DNA from 3 places in the Janthinobacterium sp. BJB301 genome. Region 2 is predicted to be linked to each of the others. Evidence: predicted binding sites of a transcription regulator. Region 2 holds the regulator's gene; each other region holds the start of a gene.

Region 1 (10,398 bases), on a different contig from region 2:
CAACAACAGCGGAAATATCTGGCTGGTGACGATGACGATGGCGATCAGGCCGAAGATATACGTGATGGAATAGGCGGTGACGACGTTGGCCTGCAGCTCGGCGATGCGAGCGGCCGGCAGCGCCAGTTTCGAGATGGCGTCCGTGGCCGTGCCGACGACGGCCGATTCCGTGGCCGCGCCCGCCATCATGCCGGCCGCCGTACCCTGGTCCAGGCCCAGGAAACGCGTGGCCAGCAGCACCAGCGCCAGCACCACCACCACTTCGATCAGGCACAGCAGCCCTAGTCGCAAACCCTTGGCATTCAGGTTGGCAAAGAACTGGGGACCGCCCGCATAGCCGAGGGCAAAGATGAACAGCATGAAGAAGACGTTCTTGACGCTGGCGTCCAGGGTGATGCCCAGCTGGCCGATCAGCAGCGCGGCGATCAGGGTGCCGCACACGCCGCCCAGCTGGATCGGGCCGAAGCGTATCTGCCCTACCGCGTAGCCTAGCCCCAGCGCCAGGAACAGGGCCAGTTCCGGCACCTGGTGCAATATGGACGTGATCGAATCGAGCATGGAAAAACCTTCGAAAAGATAACGGATGGTTACAAGAGAACAGAGCGTTCGGCGGCTGACGGCAGCTGGCTGTTGAACGGGCGCACGGATCCTGCACGGCACTTGCGATAAACGCTTGCGCCGGAGAAATGTTGTTACGAGGAATTATGTTCGGTGAAAATTTTACAAGTGTCAACAGGTGTTCTGTTGAACTTGCTTTGCTTTTCATCAAACATCCTGCGCACGATTGAAGCACTTGTTTGACATCGATCAACAAAACTATTAGTAATGTCTTGGACGATACCAAAGTGCCTTGCGCGCCAGCGGTGTCTCTTCCGGTAAGTCGGAATTGGCCAGCTCCAGCACGTGGCGCCGGGACAGATTCAGGCCCTGCGCGAGGCGGCCAAAATGGCGCTGGAACAGCTGCGCGAAACTGCCGTCGGCAAGCATGGTCTCCAGTCCCGTTTCAATGTGGCGCGCCAGTTCCGGCCGGTGCTTGCCGACAAAAAAGTACAGCGCGGCCGGGTAGCGGATGACCAGGTGAGTGTCCAGCGCCAGCGGCAATTGCGCGTGGCTGGCCAGCTCGCTTTGCGCCTCGATCACGGAACGGGGAAAGTAATCGATGCGCCCTGCCGCCAGTTGCTGGAACAGGCCTTCATAGGTGCTCGACGTATCGAGGCGCAAGCCATTCGCCTGCAGGATGGCGGAGTCGGGCCAGTCGCGCATCTGCCCGGCCGACAGCCGCGCCAGGGCGGCAATGCTGCGCACGCCGCGCAGCAGTTGCGGCCGGCGCGCCTGGATCAATGCCACTCTCCAGCCGATGAGGCCGCGGTCGATGGGGATGCGCACTGGCAACAATTGCGTTTCGCGCGCGCGGCTCGTCATCGCCCAGACGACATCGACGCTGCCCGATGCCATGGCGATTTCCTGCATCGCGCGCGTCTGCACCATGCGCAGTGCGGAACGGCGCAAGGCATAGGCCTGGCCCGAACGGGCCAGCGCCTGCTGCAGCAAGGCCGTCACATAGCCTTGCTGCGGATCGTCGAGCGCCTGATGGCGCGGATACACGAGCGGCAGCGGCAGCGGCGGCACCGCGCCGATGGCCGCGCCCAACGGCCACAGGGCGGCAAGCTTGAGCAGGGGGCGGCGCCGCATGGCCCCTCCTTTCCAGCGCATTCATAGCGTTCTTATCAGAATGACAGTATCGCGCAGCAGAGCACGCTTGTCGACTGGAATACGGCAACTGTGTACAAAACAACAGCAGTTTCAGACTGCAGCAGAGAGGCTGGAGTTAATCCAGATCAACAAAACCGCAAATAGGAAATAAATCTTGCGTGCTGCTCTGGACGGCATGCGCGCCCCTCGCCTACGCTGTTTTTTTATTTGAAAAACAAGAGGAACACATGCAGACAGCGCGCTTGAATATTATCGGGATGGATCACGAAGGCTGCGCCGACAGGCTGACGGGCGCGCTCGAAGCCGTTACGGGCGTGACCACCGTGTGCGTCTCGCTGGCGCGGCACGGCGCCACGGTGCAGTTCGACGAACGTCTGGCCACGCAGGAACGCCTGCTGGCCGCCGTCAACGACGCCGGCTTCATGGGCGAAGCGACGGATGAAGAACAGCTGGCATCGTGCAGCGGCGCTTGCGGCCACTGCCGCCACTGAGCGCCTGCCCTCCCTTTTCCAGCTCAGCCTTCGCGCGCGCCCCGGTCGCGCAGATGCGCCAGCACGCGGCGCGGTCCCAGCGCCTGCAGGTCGAACGGCGGCAACTCGATGGCGTCGAGCGTATTCTTGAACAGCAAGCCCAGTTCCGTATCGCCTTCCAGGCTCAAACGACGGCTGAAGAACAGGGTGTCCGGATCTTCGTGGCGCCGCGCCAGCAGCATCAAATCATGCACGCTGGCCGCGATGCACAGGTCCGGCACGTCGACATAACGCTCGGCCACGAACACCGTGCCCTGCCACTCGAAATCGAAGGCGATGCCCGCGTCCAGCAGCCGCAAACGCAGGCTGCGCCCTTCCAGGCTGCGCCGCACGTCGTCGGGCAATTGCGGCGCCAGCAGGCGGTTCAAGCCTTGCACGAACAGCCAGGAGGCGGGATACGGGGGCAGCTTGGACAGCAATTCGGCCAGCGGTTCCGGCAAGCGGTACGACACGCCGGGCTTGCTCATGGGAGGCTTGGCCGGGATCGGCAATCTTTCCAGTTGATCTTGCATGGTACTTCCTTTCGATGCGTTCAATGTGCGGCGTGCTGTTCCATGCCGGGCTGGCCGTGCCAGTAGCCGTCGCAGGCGCCGGCCGGCTGGCAGGCCGCCAGCTGGGCCTGGGCGCCGATGCCGCTGACCTGCCCACGGCGGGCGCGGTCGAAGATGGCGATGACTTGTTCCGTATGCATGGCTTGCGGGCTGATGCGCGCCACCGCCACGCCCATGTCGCGCATGGCGTCGAGTTCTCGCACCAGGTTGTAGACCAGCGCCGACTGCGTCTGCGTGCCATTCAACACGAGGAATGGCACTTCGTCGCGCGTGCGCAGCAGCAGGCCGTCCGGCTCTTCCAGGCAGCTGTAGCCGCAATCGTCCTTCGGCAGGTTGCGGTTGCGCGCCGTGAAGCAGCGCGCGGAAAACGCCAGCGGCATGCGGCCGTAGGCGAAGACTTCCGTCTCCAGCCCTTCCGGCTTCTGGCGCTGCATCTCGGCCAGCGCAGTCTGCCCCATTTCCAGCGGCATCACCCAGCGCCGCGCGCCCAGGCGCGCCAGCAGTTGCAGGCTGGGACCATTGAACAGGTTCAAATGGGGACCGGCGACGAAGGGCGTGCCCTTTTCCATGCAGTGCACGGCGCCCATGTCGTTGGCCTCGACGCCGTAGCGGCCATTGCCCGTGATGCGGCGCAGGGTCGCCAGTTCGGCGCCCGCCTCGATCAGCGCCTGCGTCGACAGCACCACTTCCTTGCCGGCGGCGGCCAGCATGTCGGCGATATCGAGCCAGTCGGCCAGACGCACCTCATGCCGGCGCGAGCAGACGGTTTCGCCCAGATACACGATATCGACGGCGGTGCCGGCGATCTGCTGGTAAAACTCGAAGACGGTGGCGCGTGGCCAGTAGTACAGCAAGGGGCCCAGTGAAAGCTTCAGCATGTTCATCCTCTATTTCCAAGATCTGTGGTAAGCACCTAATGTGTGCTGCTGGCCTTCGGCCAGCTTGTCCATGGCCGCCATCCAGCCCGGCTTGACGGCGTAGCGCGCATTGCCTTCGCGGCAGGCGTCGATCGCCTCGCGCCACACGCGCGTCACCTGCGCCACGTAGGCGGGGCTGCGCTGGCGTCCTTCGATCTTCACGGCCCGCACGCCCATGGCGATCAGTTGCGGCAGCAGCGCCAGGGTATTCAGGCTGGCCGGCTCCTCGATGGCGTAATACTCTTCATCATTGACTTCGAAACGGCCCTTGCACAGGGTGGGATAGCTGGCGTTTTCGCCGGGCGCATAGCGGTCGATCAGCACGCCGTTCAGGCGCGATTCGAGGCCGTTCGGCGTTTCCAGCCAACGCACGGATTTCGCCGGCGAGCACACGCCATGGGTATTCGGCGCCTCGCCCGTCGCATACGACGACAGCGCGCAGCGCCCTTCGACCATCACGCACAGGGAGCCGAAGCCGAAGACCTCGATCTCGACTTCCGTCTTGGCGATCAGTTGCTCCACCTGCGCCATCGACAGCACGCGCGGCAGCACGGCGCGGGCGATGCCGAAGTGCTCATGGTAAAAATTGATGGCTTCGTAGTTGGTGGCCGAGCCCTGCACGGACAGGTGCAGGCGCAGCTGCGGGTGATGCTCACTTGCGTAGGCCATCAGGCCCGGATCGGCCACGATCATGGCGTCGATGCCGGCCTGCGCGGCGCGGTCGATGGCGCTGCGCCACACGGCCCAGTTGTGCGGCTGTGGATAGGTATTCAGCGCCAGCAGCACCTTGCGCCCATATTGGTGGGCGTAGCGCACGCCCTCGGCGATGGCCTTCTCGTCGAAATTGAGGCCGGCGAAATTGCGCGCATTGGTGGCGTCGCGAAAGCCTAGGTAAACGGTGTCGGCGCCATTGTCGACGGCCGCTTTCAAGGCGGGCAGGCTGCCGGCGGGGCAGACCAGTTCCAGCGGTCCGGCCACGCGGGTGGCGGTGGTTGATTCAAGCATCATGATATTCACAGTCCTGTATCGGCTCAGGGTGCAGACTATAGCCCCGCCCATGCTGCCCAGTCCTTGACGCAGGTGAAGGAATGCATGCATGGCTGGCGCGCGTTCAACTTGCTTGACCTGGCTGTAAAATGCCCCCCTTTTCTCCCTCTTCGATTGCCCGCCATGCCCCGCAAACCGCTGCTGATCTTCCTGCTCACCCTGTTCCTCACCGTGCTGCAAGTGCAGTGGGCCGCGCCGGCCGACGGCTACGATGACGCGACCCTGTCCGTGCTGTCGCCCGAGGTGCTGGGCGCGTATCCGGGCGTGCTGCTGCTGTTCCTGCAAGCCGTCTTCGCGCGCCGCGCCATGCCGGTGCCGCGCCAGATCGCCATCAGCACGGGCTTGCTGGCCGTCTACTGGCTGCTGGCGAACTACGTCACCTTCGATATCCGCGTCGCCAGCTGGAGCACCTTCTCGCCGCTGGAAATCTGGGCGCACGTGCTGCCCGCCTCCGCCATCAGCATCGCCGTCTGCGCCGCCGCGTACTTTGGCCTGAGCTACTTCATCCTGCGCCAGGGCCGCGCGAAAAAGTAAACGGGGGCGCTTTTTTCACCTGCATCAAGGATTCGTCACGCAACTGCACGCGCCCTTTGACGCCACTATATTTAGTGATTAATCTCCATAAAAACACCGCATGTTGTGTTTATTGGAGGTTTCATGACGACAAATGCAGTTTCCCCCACACGCGGCCAGGTCGATGTCGCCGCGTCCATCAATGAATACCTGGAGCGGCGCGACTGGCGTGTCAACGCCAACGCCAACCAGGGCTACTCGCTGGGCGGCCTGATACTCAACGTGTCGGGCAAGGTCATCGCCAACTACTGGCTGGACCAGGTGTATCCGCCGGAAGTGGGCGCGGCGCACCGCGAAGCGGCGCTGCACATCCACGACCTCGACATGCTGGCCGGCTATTGCGCCGGCTGGTCGCTGCGCACCCTGCTGCACGAAGGCTTGAATGGCGTGCCGGGCAAGATCGAATCCGGTCCGCCCAAGCACATGTCGAGCGCCATCGGCCAGATCGTCAATTTTCTCGGCACCCTGCAAAACGAGTGGGCCGGCGCGCAGGCGTTCAGCTCCTTCGACACCTATATGGCGCCCTACATCCGCAAGGACAGCCTGCGCTACGAAGACGTGCGCCAGTACATGCAGGAACTGATCTTCAACCTCAACGTGCCATCGCGCTGGGGCACGCAGACGCCGTTCACCAACCTCACCTTCGACTGGGTCTGCCCGGACGACTTGCGCGAGCAGATTCCCGTCATCGCCGGCCAGGAAATGGACTTCAGCTATGGCGAGCTGCAGGTGGAGATGGACATGATCAACCGCGCCTACATCGAGATCATGATGGCGGGCGATGCCAAGGGCAGAGTCTTCACCTTCCCCATCCCCACCTATAACATCACCGAGGATTTCGACTGGCATAGCGAAAACGCCGAACGCCTGTTCGAGATGACGGCCCGCTACGGCCTGCCCTATTTCCAGAACTTCATCAATTCGGAACTCAAGCCGAACATGATCCGCTCCATGTGCTGCCGCTTGCAGCTGGACTTGCGCGAACTGCTGAAACGGGGCAACGGCCTGTTCGGTTCCGCCGAGCAGACGGGTTCCCTGGGCGTGGTGACGATCAACTGCGCGCGCCTGGGCCACCGATGGCGCGGCGACGAGCCAGCCCTGATGGCGGACCTGGACCGCCTGCTGGAACTGGGCAAGACCAGCCTGGAAATCAAGCGCCGCACCATCGAAGAACTGATGCAGCAAGGCCTGTTCCCGTACACGAAGCGCTACCTTGGCACCCTGCGCAACCACTTTTCCACCCTGGGCGTGAACGGCATCAACGAGATGATCCGCAATTTCAGCGGCGACGCCTGGGACATCACGACGCCAGAAGGCCACGCGCTGGCCGTGCGCCTGCTCGACCACGTACGCGCCCGCATGGTGGCCTTCCAGGAAGAGACGGGCCATATGTACAACCTGGAAGCGACGCCGGCCGAAGGCACGACCTACCGCTTCGCCCGCGAAGACCGCAAGCGCTTCCCCGCCATCCTGCAGGCGGGCACGGTCGACAACCCGTACTACACGAATTCGTCGCAGCTGCCCGTCGGCCATACGGACGACCCGTTCGAGGCGCTGGAATTGCAGGACGCGCTGCAGCGCAAGTACACGGGCGGCACGGTGCTGCACCTGTACATGACGGAAGCGCTATCGGACGCGAATGCCTGCCGCGAGCTGGTGAAACGCGCCCTGAGCCGCTTCTCGCTGCCCTATATCACGGTCACGCCCACGTTTTCCATCTGCCCGCGCCACGGCTACCTGGCCGGCAAACATGAATTCTGTCCCACCTGCGACGCGGAACTGATCGCGCGCAAGCAGTCCGATCTCGCTCACCCACTCAAGGAAACGCCATGAACGCACGTCCCGACTTCACTCCCGCCATCACCCTGCTCGACACCGAACGCCAGCGCTGCGAAATCTGGACCCGCGTGATGGGCTATCACCGGCCCGTCGCCTCGTTCAACATCGGCAAGCAGGGCGAATTCCACGAGCGCCAGTACTTTACGGAAGCGAGCGCGCGGGTTGGCCTGCCCGCCTGCCATGGCGGCTGATTTGAAAGTGGGCGGCCTGACGCCCTTTTCCGCCACCGACTACCCTGGCAAGCTGGCGGCCGTGGTGTTCGTGCAGGGCTGCCCCTGGCGTTGCGGCTATTGCCACAATCCTCACCTGCAGGCGCGCACGCCGGAAGGCGCCATGCCCTGGCACGACGTGTTGACCTGGCTGCGCCGCCGCGCAGGCCTGGTCGACGCCGTCGTCTTCAGCGGCGGCGAAGCGTGCATGGACCCGGCGCTGGGGCGGGCCATGCAGGACGTCAGGGAACTGGGATTCGGCATCGGCCTGCACACGGCCTGCATCTATCCGCAGCGCCTGCAGGAAGTGCTGCCCCTGGTCGACTGGGTCGGCTTCGACATCAAGGCGCCGTTTGCCGACTATCGTCATGTGACCCGCGTGGCCGGCAGCGGCGACCCGGCGCGCGCCTGCCTGGACGCCATCCTCGCCAGCGGCGTCGCCTACGAATGCCGCACCACCACCCACCCGGATCTGCTGCCGGACGAGCAGTTGCTGTCCCTGGCCACCACCCTGGCCGCGAAAGGCGTCGACAACTACGTGCTGCAGCAATTCCGCGCCGAAGGCTGCGCGGACGCGGCGCTGTCCGGCCGCCCCCTGCACGGCTATCCGGCGGCGCATACCTTGGCGCAAATCGGCGCCATGTTTCCGCGATTTACATTCCGTAATCATGGCGGTTGATCCTGCCGCCACATAATTGCTGAAAGCTCTACAAAATTCCCCGTTCTGCAACGCTGAAATGTCTTGCGTGCTGTAATGTATCAACTGTGCCGCGCGCCATGCGCAGCCCGTCAGATTCTTCACTCCGCATTACAGATAAGCGTCATCCATGAACGATTTCACTGCAGTCAGCCCAGGCACTCCCTCCACCCACGCCGACATCCTGTACGGCCCGCCGCGACCGGATCTGCTGCGCGAGGAAGTACTGGCCGACCTGCTGGAAGCGACGGCCCGCCGCTGCCCGCAACAGACCGCCCTGATCGACGGCGAACGCCGCATCACGTATGCGGAACTCGACGCGCAGGCGGGACTGGCCGCGTCGCGCCTGGTGGCGGCCGGCGTCAAGCCCGGCGACATCGTGGGCCTGTGGCTGCCGCGCGGCGCCCATCTGCTGCTGATGCAGGCGGCCATCGCCAAGGCGGGCGCCGCCTGGCTGCCCGTCGATGAAGACACGCCCGTCGAGCGCCTGCAAGTGTGCCTCGATGACGCCAATGGCTTTGGTGTCGTCAGCTGCGCCCAGTTCGCGCCGCGCCTGCTGGATGCCGGCGTCAAGCGGCCCGTGTGGACGGCGGAAAGCCTGCTGGCCCCCGCCGCGCCGGGCGAAGTGCTGCCCGCGCGCGGCGCCGTGCTGCCGGAACACCCGGCCTATGTGATCTACACCTCCGGCTCCACGGGCAAACCGAAGGGCATCCTGATCAATCAACGCAGCATCTGCCACTTCCTGCGCAGCGAAAACGCCGTGCTGGAAGTGACGCAAGACGACACCGTCTACCAGGGCTTTTCCGTCGCCTTCGACATGTCGTTCGAGGAAATCTGGATCGCCTACCTGGTGGGCGCCACCCTGTGGCTGGGGCCCAAAGATATCTCGGGCGACCCGGAAGCCTTGCCGCGCGCGCTGGCCGAGAACAAGGTCACCGTGCTGCACGCCGTGCCGACCCTGCTGGCCCTGTTCGCGGAAGATGTGCCCAGTCTGCGCCTGATCAACCTGGGCGGCGAGATGTGCCCGGAGTCGCTGGTCGAGCGCTGGTCGCGCCCGGGCCGCGCCATGTTCAACACCTATGGCCCCACGGAGGCGACCGTCTCGTGCAGCCTGGCGCGGTTGCGGCCCGGCGAACCGGTGACCATCGGCACGCCGCTGCCCAACTACGGCTTGCTGGTGCTGCAGGTGGCCGAGCCGGGAGAAAACCGTCCCCTGGCCCTGCTGCAGCGCGGCGAGACAGGTGAGCTGTGCATCATCGGCCCCGGCCTGGCCGAGGGCTACCTGGGCCGGCCCGACCTGACGGTGGAAAAATTCCTGCCCAATCCATGGGCGGCCAGCGAGGATGACGCGCGCCTGTACCGCACGGGCGACCTGGCCCGCATCGATGCCGACGGCCAGGTGCTGTGCCTGGGCCGCGCCGACGACCAGGTGAAAATTCGCGGCTTCCGCGTGGAGCTGGGCGAGATCGAGGCCGTGCTGGCGCAGCAGGCGGGCGTGGGCACGGTGGCCGTGTTGCTGCGCAAGGATGACGGCATCGACCAGCTGGTGGCCTACATCGTCGGCAGCGAGGAGGCGTCCGAGGACGCCCTGGCGGCAAAGACCCTGCGCGCGGCCCTGAACCTGCATTTGCCACCCTACATGGTGCCGGGCCGTTTTGAATTGCTGCCGCTGATGCCGCGCCTGACCTCGGGAAAAATCGACAGGAAGGCCTTGAAGGCCATGCCATTGTCCGCGCCGCCGGCAGGCGAGGCAGGTGAATCGGACGTGCCGGAAACGCCGGCCGAAGCGGCCCTGTTCGCGGCCCTGGCCAAGCTGTTCCCGGGCCAGGCGATTTTGCGCCAGCTCGACTTTTTCAGCGACCTCGGTGGCCACTCCTTCCTGGCCGCGCGCCTGGCCTCCGCCCTGCGCGCGGATCCGGCCTACGCCCACATGACGGTGCGCGACATTTACCAGAATCGGCAGATCGGCAAGATCGCCGCCGTCTTGAGCGAGGCGCCCGCGCTGGCCACGCCGGAGGCGGAGTGGACGCCGCCGTCCACCCTGAAGCGCTGGCTGTGCGGCGCCGCGCAGGCGGCAGCCGTGCCTGGCCTCGTCACCCTGCGCATGGCGCAGTGGATGGCGCCCTTCTTCACCTACCACTTCTTCACGGGCGACACGGGAGATACCGTGCCGCGCGCCATCGCCGCCTCCATCGGCGTGTTCCTGCTGGCGACCCTGGCCGAATTTGCCATTGCGATTGCCGGCAAGTGGCTGATCGCCGGGCGTTTGAAGCCGGGCAGCTATCCGCTGTGGGGCGTCACGTATTACCGCTGGTGGCTGGC
Region 2 (10,398 bases):
GCGTGGCGCCATGAGCAAGAAGGCCGGCAACAACGACAAGCTGGGCGATTGCATCGACTGTACCCTGTGCGTGCAGGTGTGTCCGACCGGCATCGATATCCGCAACGGCCTGCAGTATGAATGCATCGGCTGCGCCGCCTGCGTCGATGCCTGCAACAGCGTGATGGACAAGGTCGAGCGGCCGCGTGGCCTGATACGCTACAGCACCGACCATGCGATGGAAAACAACTTCAATTCGAAGCAGATACGCCAGCGCGCCATGCGCCCGCGCGTCTTGATCTACACTTCCATCCTGGCCCTGATCATCATCGCCGTGTGTACCTCGCTGGCCCTGCGCACGCCCCTGAAAATGGACGTGATCCGCGACCGCGGTTCGATGGGACGCGAAGTGGAGGACGGCATGATCGAAAACGTCTACCGCCTGCAGATCATGAATACGTCCGAGCAAAGCCAGCATTTTAAAATCAGCGCTTCCGGCTTGCCGGGCCTGACCTTGCTGACGCGCGAAGAAGTGACCTTGCAGCCGACGGAAACGCTGGGCTGGCCGATCCGCCTGCGCGTGCCGCACGGCGTCGGCGAGAAGGGCTCAAACAAGATTGCGATCGAATTGCAATCGCTGGACGATCCATCGCTGCATGTGCGTGAAAGCGCGGTATTCATCGTGCCACGTTAACAAGGAAAGGCGGACGGGGACCGGGTGCCCTCGCCGCCGCCACGAAGTTGCAGGAAGGCCGGTCCCCATGCGGGGACTGGCTGATTAAACAGGAGAAATATCATGTCCGACAGTCTGAAACTGCAAGCACCCGTTGCACCGTGGTACAAGCATCGCTGGCCATGGCTGCTGATGATCGGTCCCGGCCTGTCCGTGGTCGTCGGCAGCTTCATGGGCTATATCGCGTTTACGCAGCCCGATGCGCTGGTGGTGGGCGATTATTACAAGCAGGGCAAGGCGATCAACCAGGATTTGAAGCGCGACACGATCGCCAGCGACCTGGCCATGGATACGCGCCTGTCATATGACGTGGCTGCAGCGCGCCTCAGTGGTTCCGTGCACAGCTTCGGCAAGGCCTATCAGGCGCCTTTGCTGCTGCACCTGGCGCATGCGACCCTGCCGGAAAAGGATATCAAGCTGCTGGTGCAGCCCGATGCGGCCGGCAATTTTTCCGTAGCACTGCCGATGCTCGAACGCAGCCGCTGGCAAGTGCTGGTGGAAAACGACAAACGCGAGTGGCGCCTGTCCGGCATCTGGACCTGGCCCCTGCAACGCAGCATCGCGCTACATGCGGACGAGGAACTGTAAGTCTTATTTGCAGACGTCCGTGCCGGCCGTAATGGCTTTCAACTTGGCCGGCTGCAGGATTTCGATCTCGCGGTTCGAGACGCGCAGCCAGCCTTCCTTCTTGAATTTCGACAATAAGCGGCTGACGCTTTCGATGGTCAGGCCCAGATAGTTACCGATTTCCTCACGCGACATGCGCAACTGGAAATTGCTGCCCGAATAGCCGCGTGCTTCATAGCGCGACGCCAGGTTGACGATGAAGGCGGCAAAACGCTGAGTCGCCTGCATATTGCCCAGCAATAGCATGACGCTTTGCTCGCGCGTGATTTCCTGGCTCATCATGCGGTGGAAATGACGCAGCAGGGTCGGCATATTGCCCAGCAATTGTTCCAGGCTGGAAAACGGAATTTCACACACTTCACTGTCTTCCAGCGCCACCGCATTACAGTGGTGGCGGTCGGCGCTGATGGCATCCATGCCCAGCAGTTCACCGGCCATCTGGAAACCCGTCACCTGCTCTTCGCCACCCGGATTGATCTGGTAGGTCTTGAAGTGCCCGAGGCGGATCGCGTACAGATTCTGGAACGAGTCGCCGATGCGGAACAGCGAGGCCCCACGCACGATCTTGCGGCGGCGGCCGATGATCTGGTCCAGCCTATCCATGTCGCCCACATCGAGGCCCATCGGCAGGCACAATTGATGCATGCTGCAGGTCGAGCATCGTGCACGCAACGCCTCCACGTTCACGGTGGGCAAGGTGGGAGTGAGTAGCGCTTCAGTCATGTCGGTACCTTTTAGAAAATGCAACAACAAGTTTACTGCATACAGCTGCATACAGGGTTGCCGTATGCCAATTTCACCGTAAATTCGGCGAATAAACGACGTCCAGCCTTTAATTATATGGCAACATCGTCAAAAGCCCATACGGGGCGGGCAATTTGCGCGGCGGCGCTTGCCAAGCTGGGGTATTGATAGGAAAATTCCTGACAGCATTATCTGCCGCCTGTGCCGCCCGGCACTGAAAAGGAAATCATGAAGCCTCTCGGCATTAAAGCAAAAGTCGCGCTGGCCACCAGCCTGACCTCGATCGCCATGATCGCGCTGGTCACCATGATCCAGGTGCAGCACATGCGCGACGACTTCACCCGAGTACTGCTGAGCCAGCAGTCATCGCTGATCAGCCGCACCGCTGCCGAGCTCGACGACAAGCTGGGCATGCTGCTGCAGATTGTCACCCTGACGGCCAGGCAGCAGCCGCCGGAACTGATCGCCCAGCCCGCCAAACTGCGCGAATACTATGCGCGCCGCTCGATGCTGGTGCTGTTCGACGACGTGCTGGTGCTCGACGCGCATGGCGCCATCGTGGCCGACATGCCGGAAGTGACGGGGCGCGCCGGCATCAACGTCGCCGAGCGCGAGTATTTCCAGACCGTCCTGCGCACGCGCCAGCCCATGATTACCGAGCCGATGCTGGGCAAGTCGAGCGGCATGCCCATCGTGCAGATGGTGGCGCCCGTGCTGGCCGCCGATGGCCAGGTGGCCGGCGTGGTGATCGGCGTGCTGCGCCTGTACAAGGACAATCTGCTGGGCCGCCTGCGCTCGGAAAAGATCGGCAAGAGCGGCTATTACTTCATCCTCACGCGCGGCGCCGTGCCGCGCTACGTGCTGCACCCCGATACCAGCCGTTTGCTGCAGCCGCGCAAGCCGAACGCCAACCTGACGACCACCCAGCTGCTGAAGGAGGATGGCGAAGGCAGCATGGTCAGCACCAACAGCCGCGGCATCACGGCCGTCAACAGCTTCAAGCGCCTGAAATCCGTGAACTGGCTGCTGGCCGCCTCGCTGCCCGTCGAGGATGCCTTCGAACCGTTCGATGGCGTACTGTACCGGCTGGTGCTGTGGAGCATCCTCGCTTCGCTGCTGGCCGCCTTTGTTCTGGGCTTGGTCACCGTACGCCTGCTGTCGCCGCTGGTGCGCCTGCGCGACACCCTGCTGGCCCTGCGCACCAGCGGCAGCCGTTTCACCCCCGTGCCGGTACAGCAGCGCGACGAGATCGGCGAACTGACGGAAGCGTTCAACGGCCTGATGAGCGAACGCGACCGCCTTCAGCAGGAACTCGAAGCGCGCGCGGCGGAGCTGGAGCAGGAACGCGACCGGGCCGAGGCGGCCAACCGTGCCAAGAGCGATTTCGTGGCCAACATGAGCCATGAAATCCGCACGCCCCTCAATGCCGTGCTGGGCATGGTGTATTTGCTGGGCAATACCAGGCTCGACACGGAACAGCGCAAGTACCTGACCATGGTCAGAGTGGCGGGCCAGTCGCTGCTGGGCATCCTCAACGATGTGCTCGACTATTCGAAGATAGAGGCGCGCCGCATGGAATTGTCGCCCGTCGAATTCGACCTCGACGAAGTCATGAATACCCTGGCCACGACGATGACGATGAATGCGGGCGAAAAGGAGCTGGAACTGGCCATCGCCGTCGAGCCCGACGTGCCGCGGCGCCTCGTGGGCGACGCCCAGCGCCTGCAGCAAATTCTCGTCAACCTGGCCGGCAACGCCATCAAGTTTACCGAGAGCGGCGAGGTGGTGGTGGCCGTCAGTCTGGCCGAGAGCGAAAACGGGCGCGCCTGGCTGCGCTTCGAAGTGCGCGACACGGGCATCGGCATGACGGAACTGCAGCAACAGCAGCTGTTTGCCGCGTTTTCACAGGGCGACCAGAGCATCACGCGGCGTTTCGGCGGCACGGGCCTGGGCCTGGCCATCAGCAAGCAGCTGATCCACATGATGGGCGGCGACATCGCCGTCGCCAGCAGCGAAGGCAAGGGCAGCCGCTTCTGGTTCAGCGTGCCCTTCGAGATGCTGGCGCAGCCGGCCGAAACGCGGCGCACGCCGGCCCTGGGCCAGCTGCGCCTGCTGGTGGCCGACGACAACCGCACCACGCGCGAACTGATCGTCAAGCTGATCGAGGCGTGGGGCTGGCTGGCCGACGAAGTGGACTCCGGCTTTGCCGCCATCGAACTGTACCGCGAACGCCTTGCGCAGCAGCAGCCGTATGATGTGGTGCTGGCCGACTGGCACATGCCCGTGATGGACGGACTGGCCACGGCCAAGGCCATCCGCCAGGCGGCCAGCGGCCAGCGCCAGCCCATCGTGGTGATGGTCAACGCCTTCGCCCGCAACCACCTGGAGGAAATCTCCAGCGCGGCCGAGGCCGATGTCGTGCTGATGAAGCCGATCACGGGCTCCAGCCTGTTCGATGCCCTGCACCAGGCGCTGATCGCCAAGAATGACGGCGGCGAGCAGCGCATCCTGCACCAGCCGCTGGGCACGGAACTGGCCGGCGTGCATTTCCTGCTGGTGGAAGACAATCATTTGAACCAGGCCGTGGCGCGCGGCATCCTCGAACACATGGGCGCCACCCTGGACGTGGTGGGCGATGGCTTGCAAGCCGTGGAACGGCTGCGCACGGAAGCGCTGCGCTACGACATCGTGCTGATGGACATGCAGATGCCCGTCATGGACGGTTTCAGCGCCACCCACATCATCCGCACGGAACTGCGCTTGAGCCTGCCCGTGATCGCCATGACGGCCGGCGTGCTGGCGTCCGAGCGCGAGCGCTGCATGACGGCCGGCATCAGCGACTTCATCGCCAAGCCCGTGGTGGTGGAAGAGATGATGGAAGTCATCCTGCGCCACCTGCCCAAGCGCCCGCAAGTGCAGGCGGCCGAGCCGGTACGCGTCGCCGATGAAGAAGTGTTTTCCATGGCGCCGCTGATGCGCGTGATGGGACGCGACGCGAAGGGGCGCGGCGTGCTGCGGCGCATGGTGGAAGACGCGCTGAACAAGGGCATGACGCCCGTGCGCGACGCCGAAACAGCGTTGCAATCGGGCCGCCACAGCGACGTGGCGCGCATCCTGCACGGCGTGCGCGGCTCCGTGGGCACCCTGGGCACGAAACGTCTGATCCGCGCCGCGTTCGCCACCGAGGAAGCCATCGACGCGGGCCGCCTGGACGAGGTGCCGGCGCTGCTGGCGCACACGGCGCAGGAACTGGAACAAGCGCTGGCGGCGGCGACGGATTGGTTGTCGCGGTTGAAGGATTAAGCTCGTTTGAACCCAAGAGATAAAGGCCGGGGTCGTACCCTCAGGGTACGCCCCCAGTCCTTGCTTTGGGTTTAGGCCGGCACGCCCAGAATCACGCTGGATGCCTTGAAGATCGCCGTCACGCTGCTGCCGATGGCGATGCCCAGGTCGGTGCTGCTCTGGTTGGTGATGATGGCCGCAATCGTGCCGCCGCGCGGCAAGTCCAGCACCACTTCCGTGTTGACGGCGCCCGTCTGCACCCGCGTGACGGTGCCGGCCAGCTGGTTGCGCGCGGAAAAGCGCGCGCCTTCGCTGTCCGCCACAAGGATGATGGACGAGGCCTTGATCAACGCAAACGCTTCCGCTCCCGGCACCAGGCCCAGACTTGCGCTGCTGCCTTGCGTGACGATGGCGACGATCTGCTGGCCGCCGGGCAATTCCAGGGTGACTTCGTCGTTGACGGCGCCCTGTTTCAGTTCGGCCACCTTGCCCAGGAATTGATTGCGTGCCGTGGTTTTCATGGCCATTCTCCGTATGAGTAAAAGATCGTCGGCGATACCTTCCGCCTGGCTGCCCAGCTGGCGCAGGTAGCGGGCATGCTCACGCTCGATGATGCGGAAATTGTCGACCAGCTGGCGCCCCCGCTGCGTCAGCCGCGTGCCGCCGCCGCCCTTACCGCCCGTCAGGCGCTCGACCAGCGGCTCGCCGGCCAGGTTGTTCATCGCGTCGATGGCGTCCCAGGCCGCCTTGTAGCTCATCTTCACAAGCTTGGCCGCCTGCGTGATGGAGCCGCATTCGGCGATAGCGCCCAGCAATTCCACCCGGCCGGCGCCGCCCAGGTTTTCTCCGCCCACCGTCATCCATACCGAGCCTTGCAAGCCGATTTCCGCTGCCGCTGATTTATCCAATGCGTTCACCCAATGCCATGTGTTCTTCCCTGTTATCGATCTGTCCGTCGCGCAAGTACAGCACATGCTCGCCCAGGATGCGCGCATCTTCCGGATCGTGTGTGATCAGGATCATGGGTACGTCCAGGCGCTGCTGCCATTGGCTCAGTTCCAAACGCATTTTGACACGCAGGGCCGGATCGAGGGCGGCAAACGGCTCGTCGAGCAGCAGCGCGCTGGGCTCGGCCACGAGCGCCCTCGCCAGCGCCACCCGTTGGCGCTGGCCTCCGGACAACTCGTCGGGAAACTGGTGCGCCAGTTCCTGCAAGTGGAAGGCGGCTAGCCAATGCTCGACCTTCTGCAATTTTTCGCGCGCGCGCGGATTGAACCAGCCCCGCGCCAGGCCAAAGCCCACGTTCTGGCGCACCGTCAGGTGCGGGAACAGCGCGTAATCCTGGAACAGGTAGGCGACATTGCGCTGCTGCGGCGGCAGGTTGATGCCGGCGGCGGCATCGAACAGGGTGCGCCCGTTCAGGCGGATATGACCCGCGTCAGGCGTGAAGAGTCCGGCAATGGCTTTCAGGGTCATGCTCTTGCCTGCGCCGGACGGGCCATACATGGCGATGCGCTGGCTATCGGACGTGCATTGCACTTGCATGTCGAAGCGGCGTTTGCCGGAGCGCAAGGTGGCGCGAATGTCGAGGTCGAGTTGCATAGGCGTCATCATAGCCGTCATTTGTGCGCGATGCGCCCGGGCGCCAGGCGGCCAGCCGACAACAGCACCACGATGCAGACAAAGGAGATAATCAGGACCAGCGTATTGGCCACGTCATCCTGGCCCGCCTGCACGGCTTCATACACGGCCACCGACAAGGTCTGCGTCTTGCCGGGGATGCTGCCGGCCACCATCAGGGTGGCGCCGAACTCGCCCAGCGCGCGCACGAAGCCCAGTAGCACGCCGGCGAGGATGCCGCGCCAGGCCAGCGGCAAGGTCACGCGGAAAAAGATCGCCAGTTCCGAAATGCCCAGCACGCGGGCCGCCTGCTCCAGTTGGCCATCGACGGCTTCGAAGGCGGCGCGCGCCGGCTTGAAGACGAGGGGAAAGGCGACCACGGTGGAAGCGATCACGGCGCCCTGCCAGGTAAAAATCAGGTTGATGCCGAAGCTGTCCTGCAACCAGACGCCCAGGGTGCCGCGCCGGCCCAGCAGCACCAGCAGGTAATAGCCGAGTACGGTGGGCGGCATCACCATCGGCAGGGTCAACAGGGCGTCGAGCAACTCGCGCCCGGGAAAACGCGTGCGCGCCAGCAGATAGCCCGTGCCGATGCCGAGCAACAAATTGAGCGCCGTGGCCCACGCCGCCACCTTGAGCGACAGGGCCAGCGCGGTCCAGGCGATATCCATGCGGGCGCCTACCTGAATTATGGTTTCTTGAAACCGTACTTGGCGAGGATGGCTTGCGCCGGCGCCGTCTGCAGGTAGCTGACGAAGCGCTTCGCTTCGGCGGCATTGCTGCTGCCCTTGATGGTGGCGATCGGATACAGCACGGGCGCGTCCAATGGCACGTCCAGCACCACGTTCACTTTATCCTTCATGATGGCCGCGTCGGTGGCGTAGACAAAGCCCGCATCGACTTCGCCGCGCGCCACGTAATCGAGCGACTGGCGCACGTTCTGCGTGCCGATGGCCTTGGTCTGCACGGCATCCCACAGCTTGGCCTTCTTCAGCGCGCCTTCGGAATAGCGGCCGACGGGCACGCTGGCCGGATTGGCGATGGCCACGCGGGTCACGCCCTTGTGCGCCAGGTCGCCCAGGCTCTTGATGCCCAGCTTGCTATCGTGCGGCACGATCAGCACCAGGCTGTTGCCGACGAAATCCATGCGGTCGGCCGGCAAGACGAGGCCCTGCTTTTGCGCCGCATCCATGGTCTCCTGGTCGGCCGAAGCAAACACATCGACGGGCGCGCCCTTGACGATCTGTTGCAGCAGCACGCCCGAGGCGGCGAAGTTCAGGGACACCTTGCTGCCCGGATACTGCGCCTCATAGCTTTGCGCCGCATCCTTGAACGCATTCGTCAGGCTGGCCGCGGCCGACACCACCACTTCGCCGGCAAAGGCGGAGCTGGCGGCAGTAGCGAGAAGAGCGGTGCCAAGCAGACGGGCGAGGGAGGTGAGGCGCATGATCGTATCCTTGTAAGTGAACGGTGACAAGGACCGTAATATACACTTATATATAGCGTTCTGCCATCGCGTGGGTCAAGCAATGGCAAATCGGCAAAAGAGGAAAATGCAGCCGGCGCCGGGAGAGGACAGGCCGGCTGCGGTACGCCGATGAAGCGTGACAGCACCCAGCCGAGTAATTTCACCGCTCAGATGAAGCGATCAATTCCTGCCCAGCCTCTCAAGCAAGGCCTTTTTTTGCGCGGGCGAGGCGGAACTGGTCTTGATGCCTTGTATTTGCGCCGCCTGCCTGTCTTCCGGCATCGCCGCAAACCGTTGCGCATATTCCTCCACCAATGCGGCATTCCCGCGCAGGGCTCCCGCATACAGCCAGTAATTCGCTGTGGATACTTCGCCTTTTTTCAAATATTCCTGGCGCAGTTCGGCAATGGCCTTTCCATCCCCAGCGATCGCCCGCTGCTCGAGCGGCGTAACGACTGGTTCCTCACCGGTCGTACGCCGCTCCTGCATGACCCAATACGAAAAAAGGACTAGTAAAGCGACTGCTATGCCTACCTTTATTTCCAGCTTCATCGTCTCAACCTCCTACAGCACAGCTACCGAAACATCGCCACGTACCGGGCTTGCTGATATCCATCTGGTTATATCCTGGGTCATTGCGATTCTCGTTCATTGGACCAAACGGGCCGACGTCGAAAGGCCCCAGATTCCAGATAGATTCAGTCGGTGCGACGACGGTATTGTCACCCAGTTCAGTGGATAACTGCTCGGCGATCGGGTTTTCTCCCCATCCAGTCTTGCAGGCATTTAATATGATCGGCTGGCCTGGTTTCCAGTTGGTATTTTTCTTGATGTAAGCGGCCAGATCCTTCGCATTCATCATGCTCACGCTCGTTGGTGTGCCATGCGAGATGACGACCAAGGCATTGGGCGGATTAGCATATGTCAAGGCGGCAACATATATCATCGGGTCACGGTGAGGACGGATCAGTATCAGCTTCTCCAGGCCGAGAGGATCGGCATACCTCAATGGATTGCCTCCCACATAAGCATAAGTATTCGTCCCCCCAGCCAACCCGATCGGATCGCTCTGCAAATACCTTCCCAGCGATGCATCATAGTAGCGGTGCCAGTTGTACCACAGGCCCGATTCGGCATCGTAGTACTGGCCCGGGAAGCCGATATTCAGGCCGCCAATCGTGTCGACGATGACGGCGCGGTCAAATGCGGCATTAGCGGCGCGCCATACAACGGCACCACTGGCATTGCTCATGACTTCGGGACGACCCAGGTGATCGTTATGACTAAAGTAAACCTGGTTGGCACGCGCCAAGCCAATCAGCTCGCCGTTGAACCAGAAATAATGACTGGTTTGCGCTCCCACTTCTGCCAGCAATTCACCGCCTGGACCATAAATGGCTTGCGTGATGCCACCGGCTCCATCTTTTTGCACGCGCTGGTTCAGCGCATTGGTGCGATAGTCTCCGACATAACGGCCATTGACGATCACGCCACGCATGCGGTTGAATCCATCGTAGGTATAGGAACGGCTGCCATCATGGCGCGATTCGCTGGCCAGCGTGCCCACGGGGTTGTAGCTGAAGTTACGAAACTCGCCATTGCCGCTCCATGATGCGAGCCGGTTGCTGCCGCTATCGAGCACGAAACTATAATTGCTGCCTTTCCTGGCCTGGCCTGTACGATTGCCAGCCTGGTCCCAGGAGAAACTCTGATAGTCGATCCGGCGCGTCACCAGTCCTACGCGGTCAGCAGCATCATAGTCAATTCCCTGATTCATATGCTCATTGCCCGAATCGATCATGGCAATGATCTGATTCGTACTGTTATGGCGATATTCCACGTTTTCCACATTGCCGGAAATGCGCGTAATGCGGCCATCCGCATCCAGCGTCACTCTGCGTGGTAAATTATTCCCGTAGCGCCATGCATAAGGCTGGCCGCTGAC
Region 3 (10,398 bases), on a different contig from region 2:
GGACTGGCTCACGGCGTCGGCGTCGTAGATCTGGATGCAGAAGTTGCCGCCGCGCTTCAATACTTGTGCAGGGGAGAGCGGGTCGGCGATGTTTACGATGTCGCCGCGTGCCAGGTTCAGGGCCAAACCGGGTGACGCCAGCAGTTCTAAGACGTGCTCGTCAATCTGGTGCGCCGGCAGAGTTTCGTACGTTGGGCCGTCGGTGTCTTCGTCTGCCAGTACGCGGATGTGTGGCATGCCTTTACAATTGATGTTTTCCATTAACTCTTTCATATTGCTGGTACGTTGCGGTGCGGGTCGCGCCAGCTAAATAGTTACGACAATATTGTGCAGGCTGCATGAGGAACGACATTTCTTTTCCATTTGTCGCATTCACTCATCCTGAAGTTTTGTCAAACCGTCTACTCCAAGGAATGCAAATTTTAACAAAACTGGAAAAAGCGCTGGGACTTAAACAGCCGAACGGCTCGGATGCCGAGCAAGATATCCTAATCCTGGCCCTGAAAGGAAAATGTGCCGGCGACACTTATTACCACAACATGGATCAGTCGGTTTTTGACAGCGCTATGGAAGGTAACGAGGAGGAAGATTTTTATCACTTCTATGTTCGGCAGAGAACGATAGGTATTCAAGCGTTCAAAAAAGAAGTAGAAAACGATCTCTCGACTCTGTCTGGATGTCAGCTTCATGCCATCGTCCAGCATCATAATTATGATAGTGGCATATGGCTTCTAACGCAGATCATAGCGCAAGAAAAGTGTGAATTTGCTACAGCGTTGTGCATCTATTGGGCCAATCAGCCGGGCGATCACTATGCGCGATACGAGACACTCGATCTTGCTTGCGAGGACATCCATGCTCTATCCCATGCGAATGCCGTGTTGCTCAATAAAATCGAATACAAGACAAAGCTAGGAATATTTGCACAGATCCTTCCCATTCCCGACGTTGCTTGTTTCCTGGATCGCAAGCCAGATTATTCAGTGAAACCATTGATAAATATTCCAGTTGAACTCCGTGTACATTGGTGAAGAATAAAGCTTGGGCTACAGGCTGGGCCTGCGGGCCCAGCCCGCCCAGAATCCTTCCCTTGCTTTTTTGACTCCAGTGCACGCTCATCATCAACACAAGCACGATCTCCCTGCCTGTTCCAACAGCAGGATAGATCCACTGCTACCGTTCGCAAACTCTACACAGAGCTCTAATCAGTTTAAGACTGAGCAAGCTTTCACGGCACTCAACGCATCAGTCTGTGCCTGAATGGCAGAGTTGCCCCTTCCTCGCTTCGGTTCTGAAAAATTCCACCATATGTAACTTGCCTCTCCAAAAGTACTGTGTAAAAATACAGTGTCAACTTTCAAAAAGGACATCTCATGATCAGAGGCAGTTGCTGCTGTGGCTCAGTAAAGTTTGAACTGGCGTCGCCCCCGGGCATGATGGGCATGTGTCACTGTTCTCGTTGTCGGAAGGCCGGCGCGAGTGCCTTGGCCTTCGTTGATAAGAATTCATTTACCTTGCTGGAGGGGCGAGAATTTATTCAGCGATATGAGCCAGAGACTCCCTTTAAATATGCAAGAACTTTTTGTAAAAACTGCGGGACTTCTTTGGGGGAAATTGGCTCAGAAAATGATTCGTTTCCGATATCAGTTAACTGCCTGGATGATGACCCTGAGGTCAGCATGCAATTTCATGTTTATGTCGGCTCCAAGCCCGCATGGTATGAAATTTGTGATAATGCAAAACAGTTTCAAGAAAGTCCTGCATAATAAAAAAGCCAGTCACTTGACTGGCTTTTTTATCGCACAAAATGTTGGGCAATGAATTAAGAAGATGCAGTTTCTTGGCTATGCAAGGAATTGATTTAGTTTCCCCACGGATCAGTATACGGATCGCCTGAGCGGCAAGATTCGCGTGTTTGCTCCAATTTGTAAGAGGTCGACTGCCCCCACAGGACAATGGTTCTTCCATTGCAATTGAATTGTCCTTCGCCCACTTGCTCGCTGTAGCTGGCATCGGAATAGTATGCGTATGAAATGGAGTACGCAGCTGCCGCATAAGCATAGGCTGAAAAAGCTAATAATCCTACGGAAAACGTTGCAAAAATCGACTTTTTAAATGGCATTGTAAACCCTTTTAACTTGATGCGGTCAATGTTCTAGTGTGAAACGAAGTCCTGATAAGTGTATGACTTTTCAGAAATGCAAATCGATACTACCCAAATGAAATATTTGTGTCAATGATTATTCTTTGGTCATTTTTTACGTCCGCGGCTCAAAATAAGCGGTGTCACTCAGGAGTTTCCTGGAATAACTGTGACGTGTTGTGGATCCTTGGCGATTGGCACAAACACTTCCCATTTATGTTGTATCGTGGGCTTTACAGTCTTGGCGCAGCTCACCGCAACATTTGATCCAGACAGGCCACGGCTCTTCGGAACCCATTCCACACGCAACAATACCGCGCATTTCGTCACCAGAATCTTCCGGTTCGGCTCCGAGACCCGCCACCGTGTGCCGTTTTTGGAATTCTCTGCTGCCATGAACTTTACTGCAGCATCCCTGATCTCAAATAAGCCATGTATATCACCGCGTGTCCTGTCCTCGTCAAGCGTGGTCGCGCGCGCCGATGAGACGCCAGCAACAAGAAAAACGGCGGCGACAAAGGAAGCGTACATGCGTCTATTCAAACGTAACGGTGCCAACATATTTACAATCCTTGCCAAGTCTGTTCGATATCAGATAGAGATATGGAAGCTTCCATATTTCCAGTGTGTGCATTGTCACACAAGCTGCCGACAGCCTGTTCGTTTGCTGGCAGGATTGCCTCACGCATGTTGACTCTGCCGTCACACCGTTGCGAATGCAGGAAGGATGGAACTGCCCCGTCTACAGTCAACAATCCCGGCTCCAGCGTTTTTGTTCTCCACTGGTGAGTGTGTAGTTTTCGTGGCACGATGAGAGGTTCATCGGGTTCTCATTAAACTGACAAGACGCACATGGCTTTTACTTTTCACCCGCTCTCCGATATTGCCAATGAAGAATGGCTCGTTCTGTTGAATCACCCGGACGTCATCCGCCACATGCCGCTCGCCACCGAAAGCTGGGATGAGCACGCTGTGATGGAATGGGCGAGAGGCAAGGACGCGCAGTGGCAAACAAATGGCTATGGGCCGTGGGCTATCCGGAGTGATGGCGCGTTTGCCGGCTGGGGCGGTTTTCAGAAGGAAGGGCGCGAAGCTGACCTGGCACTGGTATTGCTCCCCGCGTTCTGGGGACATGGTCCTGCGCTGGTTCGCCGGTTCATGCACCTCCGGCTGGAACTGGGTATTGGCCCGGTCAGTATCCTGCTGCCGCCCAGCCGCACTCGCGTCAGGGGGCTTGCAAGAATCGGCTTCGCATTGGATTGCGAAGTAGAGTATGAAGGACAATGTTTTTTAAAGTTCCGGGCAATTGATTGAGTTACTGGTGCGTGGCGGGGACGGAAACAGCCCTCATCTCCCGCAACTGCCATACTATGAATACGCCGACATGAGCGATACTTGTCGAAACAGGCTGCGGCCATATCATGGGTACGGCACGCCCAAGCGCGCTTACCTCCACCTTTGAAACTATGAACAACATCACCGTAGAATATCGTCACAATTTTCCCCTTGATCCGGTCGATGTCGTCCGTGTTTTCGATCAGTCCGGAATCAAGCGCCCCACCGACAATCTCCCGAGAATCGCGCGCATGTTCGCCGCGCCTTGCCTCTTGCTGTCGGCTTGGGTGGATGGCGAGCTGGTAGGATTGGCCCGGTCGTTGACCGACTATGCCTATTGCTGCTATCTGTCGGATCTGGCAGTCAACAAGGATTACCAAGGCCTGGGAATCGGCAAGGAACTTGTCAAGCGCACCCAGGCCATCATCGGCGAGGAAGTGTCGTTGATACTGCTCTCCGCGCCGGATGCGATGTCCTATTATCCGACGCTCGGTTTTGAGCTTGCCGGCAATGCCTACGTCATCCGGCGCAAACATTGAGCGACCGTTTTTAACAATTCCCGCACCTGATGAAACCCGTCTATACCCTCGCCGAAGCCCTGGCAAAAGACCCCAGCCGCGTCGCCAAAACCCAGGCCCTCACCCTCGACAGTACCAGGCCCTACATGGGCCTGAAAGGCAGCCATGGCCTGTTCGCTTCCGAAGCATGGTGGAAAAGCATCGAGGCCAAGCGCCTCCCGACGCAAACCTTGACGGGCATCATCGAACGAACGTATTTCGCGGGGCAGGACAGCCGCCGTGGCGATCAAGTCAACAGCGTTACCTTGCGCCAGGCGGATGGCTCGGCAGTGGACGAGAGCATCTACATGAACGACAAACAGGACATCAAGCTGTTCGTGCCTGGCGCCATGGTGACGATGGTCTACGCGCTCGATGAGCTCAAGGCACAGCCAGCCGCCGACGGCGGTGTCAATGTGGCGCGTATCGTGCTGGAAGTGGCCATCTCCGTCAGAAAAGATACAGAGTAGGGGCCGCGCCATGCAGATGCTCCACTATCTGCATAAGCTTGATATTGGACAAGTTTTTAGCTGAAATTGGTTTGACCGCCCACCGCGCCAGGTCTAGAGTCATCAACAAGACCCAACCGACCCCGGCGCCCACACCATGGCCAAGCCTTTTCCCTTGAACCCCAAGAACCCCGAACGCATCTGCTGGGGCTGCGACAAGTATTGTCCGCCGGACGCCATGCGCTGCGGCAATGGTTCCGAGCGCACGCAGCATCCGATCGAGCTGTTTGGCGAAGGCTGGAATGACTGGGGGCTGGCGGCGGCCGACAAGGTCGACAAGGCCGACAAGGACGAGAACCCGCCCTGACGGCAGCGCAGCACGCGGCGCGCCGCTACAATCTCTTCATCGCGTCCGAGCTGAGGAGTCTCCATGCAAGAAACCCTGTCCCGCTGGCTGGCAAGCAGCGCCGGCGATTACACCCTGGCCGAACACCCGGCCGTCCACACCATAGCCGAGGCGCTGATCCACGTGCCAGCCATGCCCGGCCTGATGGTGAAGAATCTGTTCGTACGCGATGAAAAGGGCCGGCGGCATTTTCTCGTCATCGTGCCTTTCGACAAGCGCATCGACCTGGCGGCGCTGGGGCGGCTGTTGCCGGCCAGTAAGCTGAGCATGGCTTCGCCTGAACGCTTGCTCCAGCATCTGGGCATCACGCCTGGCTCCGTCAGCCTGTTTGCGCTGATCCACGACAGCGCGCAGGCGGTGGAACTGGTGCTGGACCAGGCCGTATGGGAAGCCGGTTCTGTGCAAGCCCATCCCTTGCGCAATACGGCCACGGTGGCGCTGTCGCATGCCACCCTGGTCGATTTCCTCGCCCATACTGGACACGTACCCCGCATTCTGAGCGTGCCGGCAGCTGATTAAACGCGTTGTATCAATGCCCGGCCACGGACGCGCCGCCGCTGCGCCGTCCTGGCCGGAAGCCGTGCGCGCGGGCCGACCAGGCGACGAGGAGCGCCAGTACCAGCAAGCTGACCATGGCCCACGGGAAGGCGTCCGCGCCCCACGTTTCCAGAAGGGTGCCGCCCACCACGCCCGCGGCCGCAATCGCGCCATTCCACGCCACGACGTTCATCGACAAGGCCACGTCGGCGCCACTGCCTGCCGTGTCGGCCAGCGCCGTCTGCAACAGCGTTGCCGCGCCGCCAAAGGACAAGCCCCAGACAGCCATGCCCAGGTAGATGACAGCGGGAATGTGCGATGCGACGCCCAGCACGAGGGACGTCGCGGCGAACACGGCCAGGCTGGCCAGCACGGTGGCGCGCAAGTGGCGCTCGACCAGCTTGCCCGTGATCCAGATGCCAGCCATGGCGGCGGCGCCGAAGACGAGCAGCACCAGGTCGACCCGCTCCGTCAATCCGGCCGGCGCCACGAATGGGGCGATGTAGGTGTAGAGAATATTGTGTGCCAACATCCAGGCGATGACGACGGCCAGCACGGGGCGCACGCCCGGCGTCGTGAAGACGCGGCGCAAGGGCAGGCGCTCATGGACGGACTGGCCCGGGTAGTCCGGCACCTTGGCCAGCACCCAGGCGATGAGGATCAATGTCAGTGCGGAAATGATCCAGAACGCGGCGCGCCAGCCGACGAGCGAACCGAGCAATGTGCCCAGCGGCACGCCCAGGGACAGGGCGACGGGTGCGCCCACCATGGCCAGCGCCAGGGCGCGGCCTTGCTGGTGTGGCGCCACCATGCGCCGCGCATAGCCGGCCAGCAAGCTCCACGCCAGTCCGGCCGCCATGCCGGCAAAGAAGCGGGCCGCCAGGGTCAGCCAGTAGTGCGACGACAGGGCCGTGACGGTATTGAACACGAGAAAGCCGATGATGGTCAGCAACAGCACGTTGCGGCGGCGCCAGCCGCGCGTGGCGATGGTGAGCGGAATGGCTGCCAGCAGGGAGCCGAGGGCATAGGCCGTGACCATTTGTCCGGCCAGCGCGGCGCTGATGCCGAGTCCAGAGCTGATCTGCGGCAGCAAGCCGGCGGGCAAGGTTTCCGTGACGATGCAGATAAAACCCGTCATGGCAAGGGCCAGCAGGCCGGCGACGGGGAGGCGGTCGGCCAGCGCGGGGCTGGCTCCGGTGGTGATAGTGGCGAGATTCACGGCAAACATCCTTGTAAATAGATCAGGCGCAGGAGCGCCCCTGACCGTCGTTGCGGTACATATGTATCGATCGGTATAAATATAGGTGATGACGTGCCGCGTTGTCAATGACTTCTGTATCGAGTAGTATGTAAGTAAATGAGGAGGAGCGAAGGATGGCGCAAATGGGACGGCCGCGCACGTTCGACCGGCAGGCAGCGGTCGAGCAGGCCATGTTTTTATTCTGGCAGCAGGGGTATGAATCGACGTCCTTGAGCCAGCTCAAGGCGAGCCTGGGCGGCGGCATTTCCGCGCCCAGTTTTTATGCGGCGTTCGGTTCGAAGGAAGCGCTGTTCCGCGAAGCGGCACAATGCTATCTGGACACGTTTGCCCGCGTGACGGAGTGCCTGTGGGATGATAGCCTGGCGCCGCGCGCGGCCATCGAGCTGGCCTTGCGCCAGTCGGCCAGCATGCAGTCCGAGCCGGGACATCCGCCCGGCTGCATGGTGGCGCTCGGCTGCATGAGCGCGCCGACGGCCGAACACGCGGCCGTGGCCGCGCCCCTCACGCAATCGCGCGCCCGCACGCGCGCCGGCTTCGTGCGCTGCGTCGAGCGGGGCATGGCCAGCGGCGACCTGCCTGGTGATATGGATGCCGTGGCGCTGGCGTCCGTCTTCGACAGCTTTCTGTCGGGCGTGGCTATCCAGGCCCGCGATGGCGTAGGCTACGCCGTGTTTGACTCTGCCATCACGCAAATCATGCGCGTGTGGGATGCCAACCGCTTGGCAGCCTAGGCCGTAAAGCGGAACTCCAGCACATCGTCGCCATACTTGTCCGTCTCGCCCGTCGCGGTCCAGCCCAGGTAGCGGTAAAAACCGTAGGAGCGCGAGGCGGGGTCGTTGGAGCAGCCGAGGAACAGCCGTTGGTGGCCTTGCGCGCGCAGTTCCGTCATCACCAATTCCAGCAAGGTCTTGCCGATACCTAAGCCTTCGAATTCCGGCAGCAGGGCCAGGACGATGATTTCGCCCGTGTCGCGCTCGCCAAAGCAGTAGCCGACCAGCTGGCCGTCGTGATGGCAGACCTGGCCAGGCAGGCTGCCCGAGCGCATCATTTCGGCCCAGGAGTCGGCCGTGATGCCCACTTCCGCCAGGCGTTCCGCGGGAATGGCATTTTGCCGCGTCTTGCCGCGCAAGTCGATGAAGGCGGGGGTGTCTTCCGCCTTGGCGGGGTGGAAAGTAATCGATGTTGGGTGTGTCGTCATGTATTTGCTCGATGGTGTGGGATGAATGGCGGGCAGGGCAGGATAAATATCATTCCCAGGGTTTGCGCATGATTTGCGCGTGGCGCTGCCAGTCAACTACTTTGGTATTGTCGATGGCCTGTTGGCCGGGGTTGCTGCTATCGATGATTTCATCCTTGACGATGATCAAGTCGTTTTTGTCATTCAAGCGATATTCCCGATAACGCTCGCAATCCTGTTCGCGCCGCGCGGTGGCGATTAATTTGCTGGCCCGCCACGCATAGCTGTCTTCATAAAAGCATTGCGCCGCGCAGCCGCAATTGGCGATGCCGCCTTCGATTCTTTGATCGTTCATGCCGATATCCAGATTTGGAATGGCTGATAATGGCTTGTTGAAACTATATTGCTTCGCCGGAGCATCCCATAGCCATACATCGGAACAGCGGATGCGCCCCTGGCTATCCGTATAGCCGGTGACCCACAGGTCGGCATGGCCGTCGAAATTCATGTCCAGCAGCAGCGCGTGCAAATTGCCCGTGCCGCTGCTGCTGCAACGGCCATTGAGCCACTGCTTCCCGATTTTCAGCTGATACGTCTGTTTTTCATCGTGATTCGCATAACGGATATCGGCCGCTTGCCGCACTTTGCCTGTCGCGGCTTTCTCCAGGTGCAAGGTGCCAGCATAAACCGAGGTGGAAATCAGGGATAAAAGCAGAGCAATCAATTTCATGGCGATATTCGTGGACGGGCGTTGGGGCAAATGCCCCGATTGCATCAGGCGGAGAGTGATCATACTGCAGGATTTGGGCAGTGCGCCACACCATTCCCTATCGTGCATTCTGCGCGTAACGGTGCTGTGTACAATGCCCGAAAATCCCCGAACAAGGAATTCTTATGACATCCTCTCCTGAGTCTTTGAATGAAGCGGGCATCCTCGCTTATAACGACGGCAATTACGCCGAGGCATTCAAGCAATTCGATGCGGCCGCGCGCACCGGCGATCCGGCCGGCCAGCATTTATTGGCCAGCCTGTATTACCAGGGCCATGGCGTGACGCAAGACTTGCCGAAAGCGGTGGAATTGTTTACGGCGGCCGCGCAGGCGGGTTTTCCGCCATCGCTGGCCAATCTGGCCCTGATGTATGCGAGCGGCGATGGCGTCGCGCAAGACATGGCGCAATCGCTCGCGTATGGCCGCCAGGCGGCCGAGGCGGGCGATGGCCAGTCGCAATTCAACCTGGCGCAGGCTTACCGCAAGGGCGATGGCGTACCGCAAGACTTTGCCGAAGCGGCGTTCTGGTACAAGCAGGCGGCCGAAGCCGGTTCCCTGTCGGCGCAGAATGAATATGGCTTGCTGTACGCGCAAGGGCAGGGCGTGGAGCTCGACTACGTGCAGGCGTATGCGTGGATCGCCATGCCGGCCGAGGCAGGCAGCGTGCAATCGATCAAGAACCGCGACCAGTTGCTGGAAATCCTCACTCCGTCACAGCAGCAGGCGGCGCGCGGGCTGGCTGCCGAGTATGCGGCGCAATATGGCGTCAATCCCCACTAAAGTAACACCTAACAAAACCTACTGCGCGTCGTAATTTGCGGTCTGTGATGCTCACTGTACCTTCGTACAGTTGCGCTTCTCAACCACAACTTACTTCCGCTCGCTACGGTTTTGTTAGGCGTTGTTATTGGGATTTCCCAGGTAGTTTGCTCAGCACGCCCGCCGCGTCGAGTTCATAGCTGTCGAAATCGCGCGCCAGGAACAGTTCACCCGAATAATGCAGCCGGGCTTCCGCTTCCAGCTCGGCCATGCCGTCCGCATTGTGATAGCGGGCGCTGAAGTGGGTGAGGATCAGGTTCGGCAGGCGCACCGCTTCGGCAAACTGCGCCACGCGCTGCACGGAACTGTGCGTGGGGCCGGGCCCCACTTTCTGCAGCATGGCTTCCGTGTAGGTGGCTTCATGCACGAGCAATTGCGCGCCCGTGCAAGCCTCCGCCAGCAAGGCCGGCGTGTCGTTGTCGCCGCCGATCACCACCGTGGCGCGCTGCGTTTCCACTTGGCGGAAAGCGGAGGCGTTCAATACCGTGCCATCGTCGAGCAGCGCATCCTGGCCAGCTTGCAAGAGTCCCCAGGCGGGGCCAGGCGCCACGCCCGCTGCCTGCAGGGCCGCCTTGTCCAGCTTCCACCTGCTCGTTTCCAGCGCGAAACGATAACCGACGCTCGGTGCGCGGTGCGACAGTGCATGGCGCGAAACGGTCAAGCCCGCTTCCTCGTACACCACTGGCGCGCTGTCCACGTCGATGTGGATCAGCGGATACGTCAGGAACAGTTCCGTGTGCAGCAGTGTCGCGTCGATCCAGGCCTTGATGGCGGCCGGGGCGATCAGCAGCAGGGGCTTCTTGCGCCCCGTCATCGAGGCGCTGGCCAGCAAGCCCGGCAGCCCGTAGCTGTGGTCGCCATGTACGTGGGTGATGCAAATGCCCACCAGGTCGTGCACGGACAGGGGCAGGCGCTGCAGCCGGTGCTGCGTGGCTTCGCCGCA

What was found. Region 2 encodes FNR, which switches genes on or off when oxygen is low (the NO sensors DNR and NnrR bind a similar motif). Its sites were predicted from a motif close to TTGATNNNNATCAA; they were not measured.
Region 1: a site for FNR is predicted at 4,783-4,796, ahead of ubiU (ubiquinone anaerobic biosynthesis protein UbiU). Genes of this name have one in related genera too.
Region 3: a site for FNR is predicted at 4,544-4,557, ahead of CSQ91_RS00395 (DUF3079 domain-containing protein). Genes of this name have one in related genera too.

What each region holds. Positions count from the first base shown of each region.
Region 1 covers NZ_PDZJ01000001.1:541,895-552,292, reverse strand. The annotation lists gene aspT (aspartate-alanine antiporter) at 1-558, opposite strand, end outside; gene CSQ91_RS02490 (substrate-binding periplasmic protein) at 820-1,692, opposite strand; gene CSQ91_RS02485 (heavy-metal-associated domain-containing protein) at 1,941-2,204, shown strand; gene ubiT (ubiquinone anaerobic biosynthesis accessory factor UbiT) at 2,228-2,755, opposite strand; gene ubiV (ubiquinone anaerobic biosynthesis protein UbiV) at 2,776-3,672, opposite strand; gene ubiU (ubiquinone anaerobic biosynthesis protein UbiU) at 3,682-4,719, opposite strand; gene CSQ91_RS02465 (hypothetical protein) at 4,882-5,292, shown strand; gene CSQ91_RS02460 (ribonucleoside triphosphate reductase) at 5,416-7,164, shown strand; gene nrdD (anaerobic ribonucleoside-triphosphate reductase) at 7,161-7,361, shown strand; gene CSQ91_RS02450 (anaerobic ribonucleoside-triphosphate reductase activating protein) at 7,351-8,058, shown strand; gene CSQ91_RS02445 (Pls/PosA family non-ribosomal peptide synthetase) at 8,207-10,398, shown strand, end outside.
Region 2 covers NZ_PDZJ01000004.1:61,615-72,012, forward strand. The annotation lists gene ccoG (cytochrome c oxidase accessory protein CcoG) at 1-673, shown strand, start outside; gene CSQ91_RS22320 (FixH family protein) at 776-1,300, shown strand; gene fnr (fumarate/nitrate reduction transcriptional regulator Fnr) at 1,304-2,062, opposite strand; gene CSQ91_RS22330 (response regulator) at 2,312-5,386, shown strand; gene CSQ91_RS22335 (TOBE domain-containing protein) at 5,458-6,225, opposite strand; gene CSQ91_RS22340 (sulfate/molybdate ABC transporter ATP-binding protein) at 6,266-6,976, opposite strand; gene modB (molybdate ABC transporter permease subunit) at 6,985-7,656, opposite strand; gene modA (molybdate ABC transporter substrate-binding protein) at 7,674-8,432, opposite strand; gene CSQ91_RS22355 (hypothetical protein) at 8,634-9,005, opposite strand; gene CSQ91_RS22360 (RHS repeat-associated core domain-containing protein) at 9,010-10,398, opposite strand, start outside.
Region 3 covers NZ_PDZJ01000001.1:78,399-88,796, forward strand. The annotation lists gene CSQ91_RS00365 (DUF4265 domain-containing protein) at 1-261, opposite strand, end outside; gene CSQ91_RS00370 (DUF4274 domain-containing protein) at 339-1,031, shown strand; gene CSQ91_RS00375 (GFA family protein) at 1,374-1,766, shown strand; gene CSQ91_RS28455 (hypothetical protein) at 2,291-2,704, opposite strand; gene CSQ91_RS00380 (GNAT family N-acetyltransferase) at 2,996-3,457, shown strand; gene CSQ91_RS00385 (GNAT family N-acetyltransferase) at 3,610-4,017, shown strand; gene CSQ91_RS00390 (hypothetical protein) at 4,047-4,505, shown strand; gene CSQ91_RS00395 (DUF3079 domain-containing protein) at 4,642-4,851, shown strand; gene CSQ91_RS00400 (prolyl-tRNA synthetase associated domain-containing protein) at 4,915-5,409, shown strand; gene CSQ91_RS00405 (MFS transporter) at 5,420-6,565, opposite strand; gene CSQ91_RS00410 (TetR/AcrR family transcriptional regulator) at 6,811-7,419, shown strand; gene CSQ91_RS00415 (GNAT family N-acetyltransferase) at 7,416-7,886, opposite strand; gene CSQ91_RS00420 (XAC2610-related protein) at 7,936-8,595, opposite strand; gene CSQ91_RS00425 (tetratricopeptide repeat protein) at 8,760-9,416, shown strand; gene CSQ91_RS00430 (ribonuclease Z) at 9,541-10,398, opposite strand, start outside.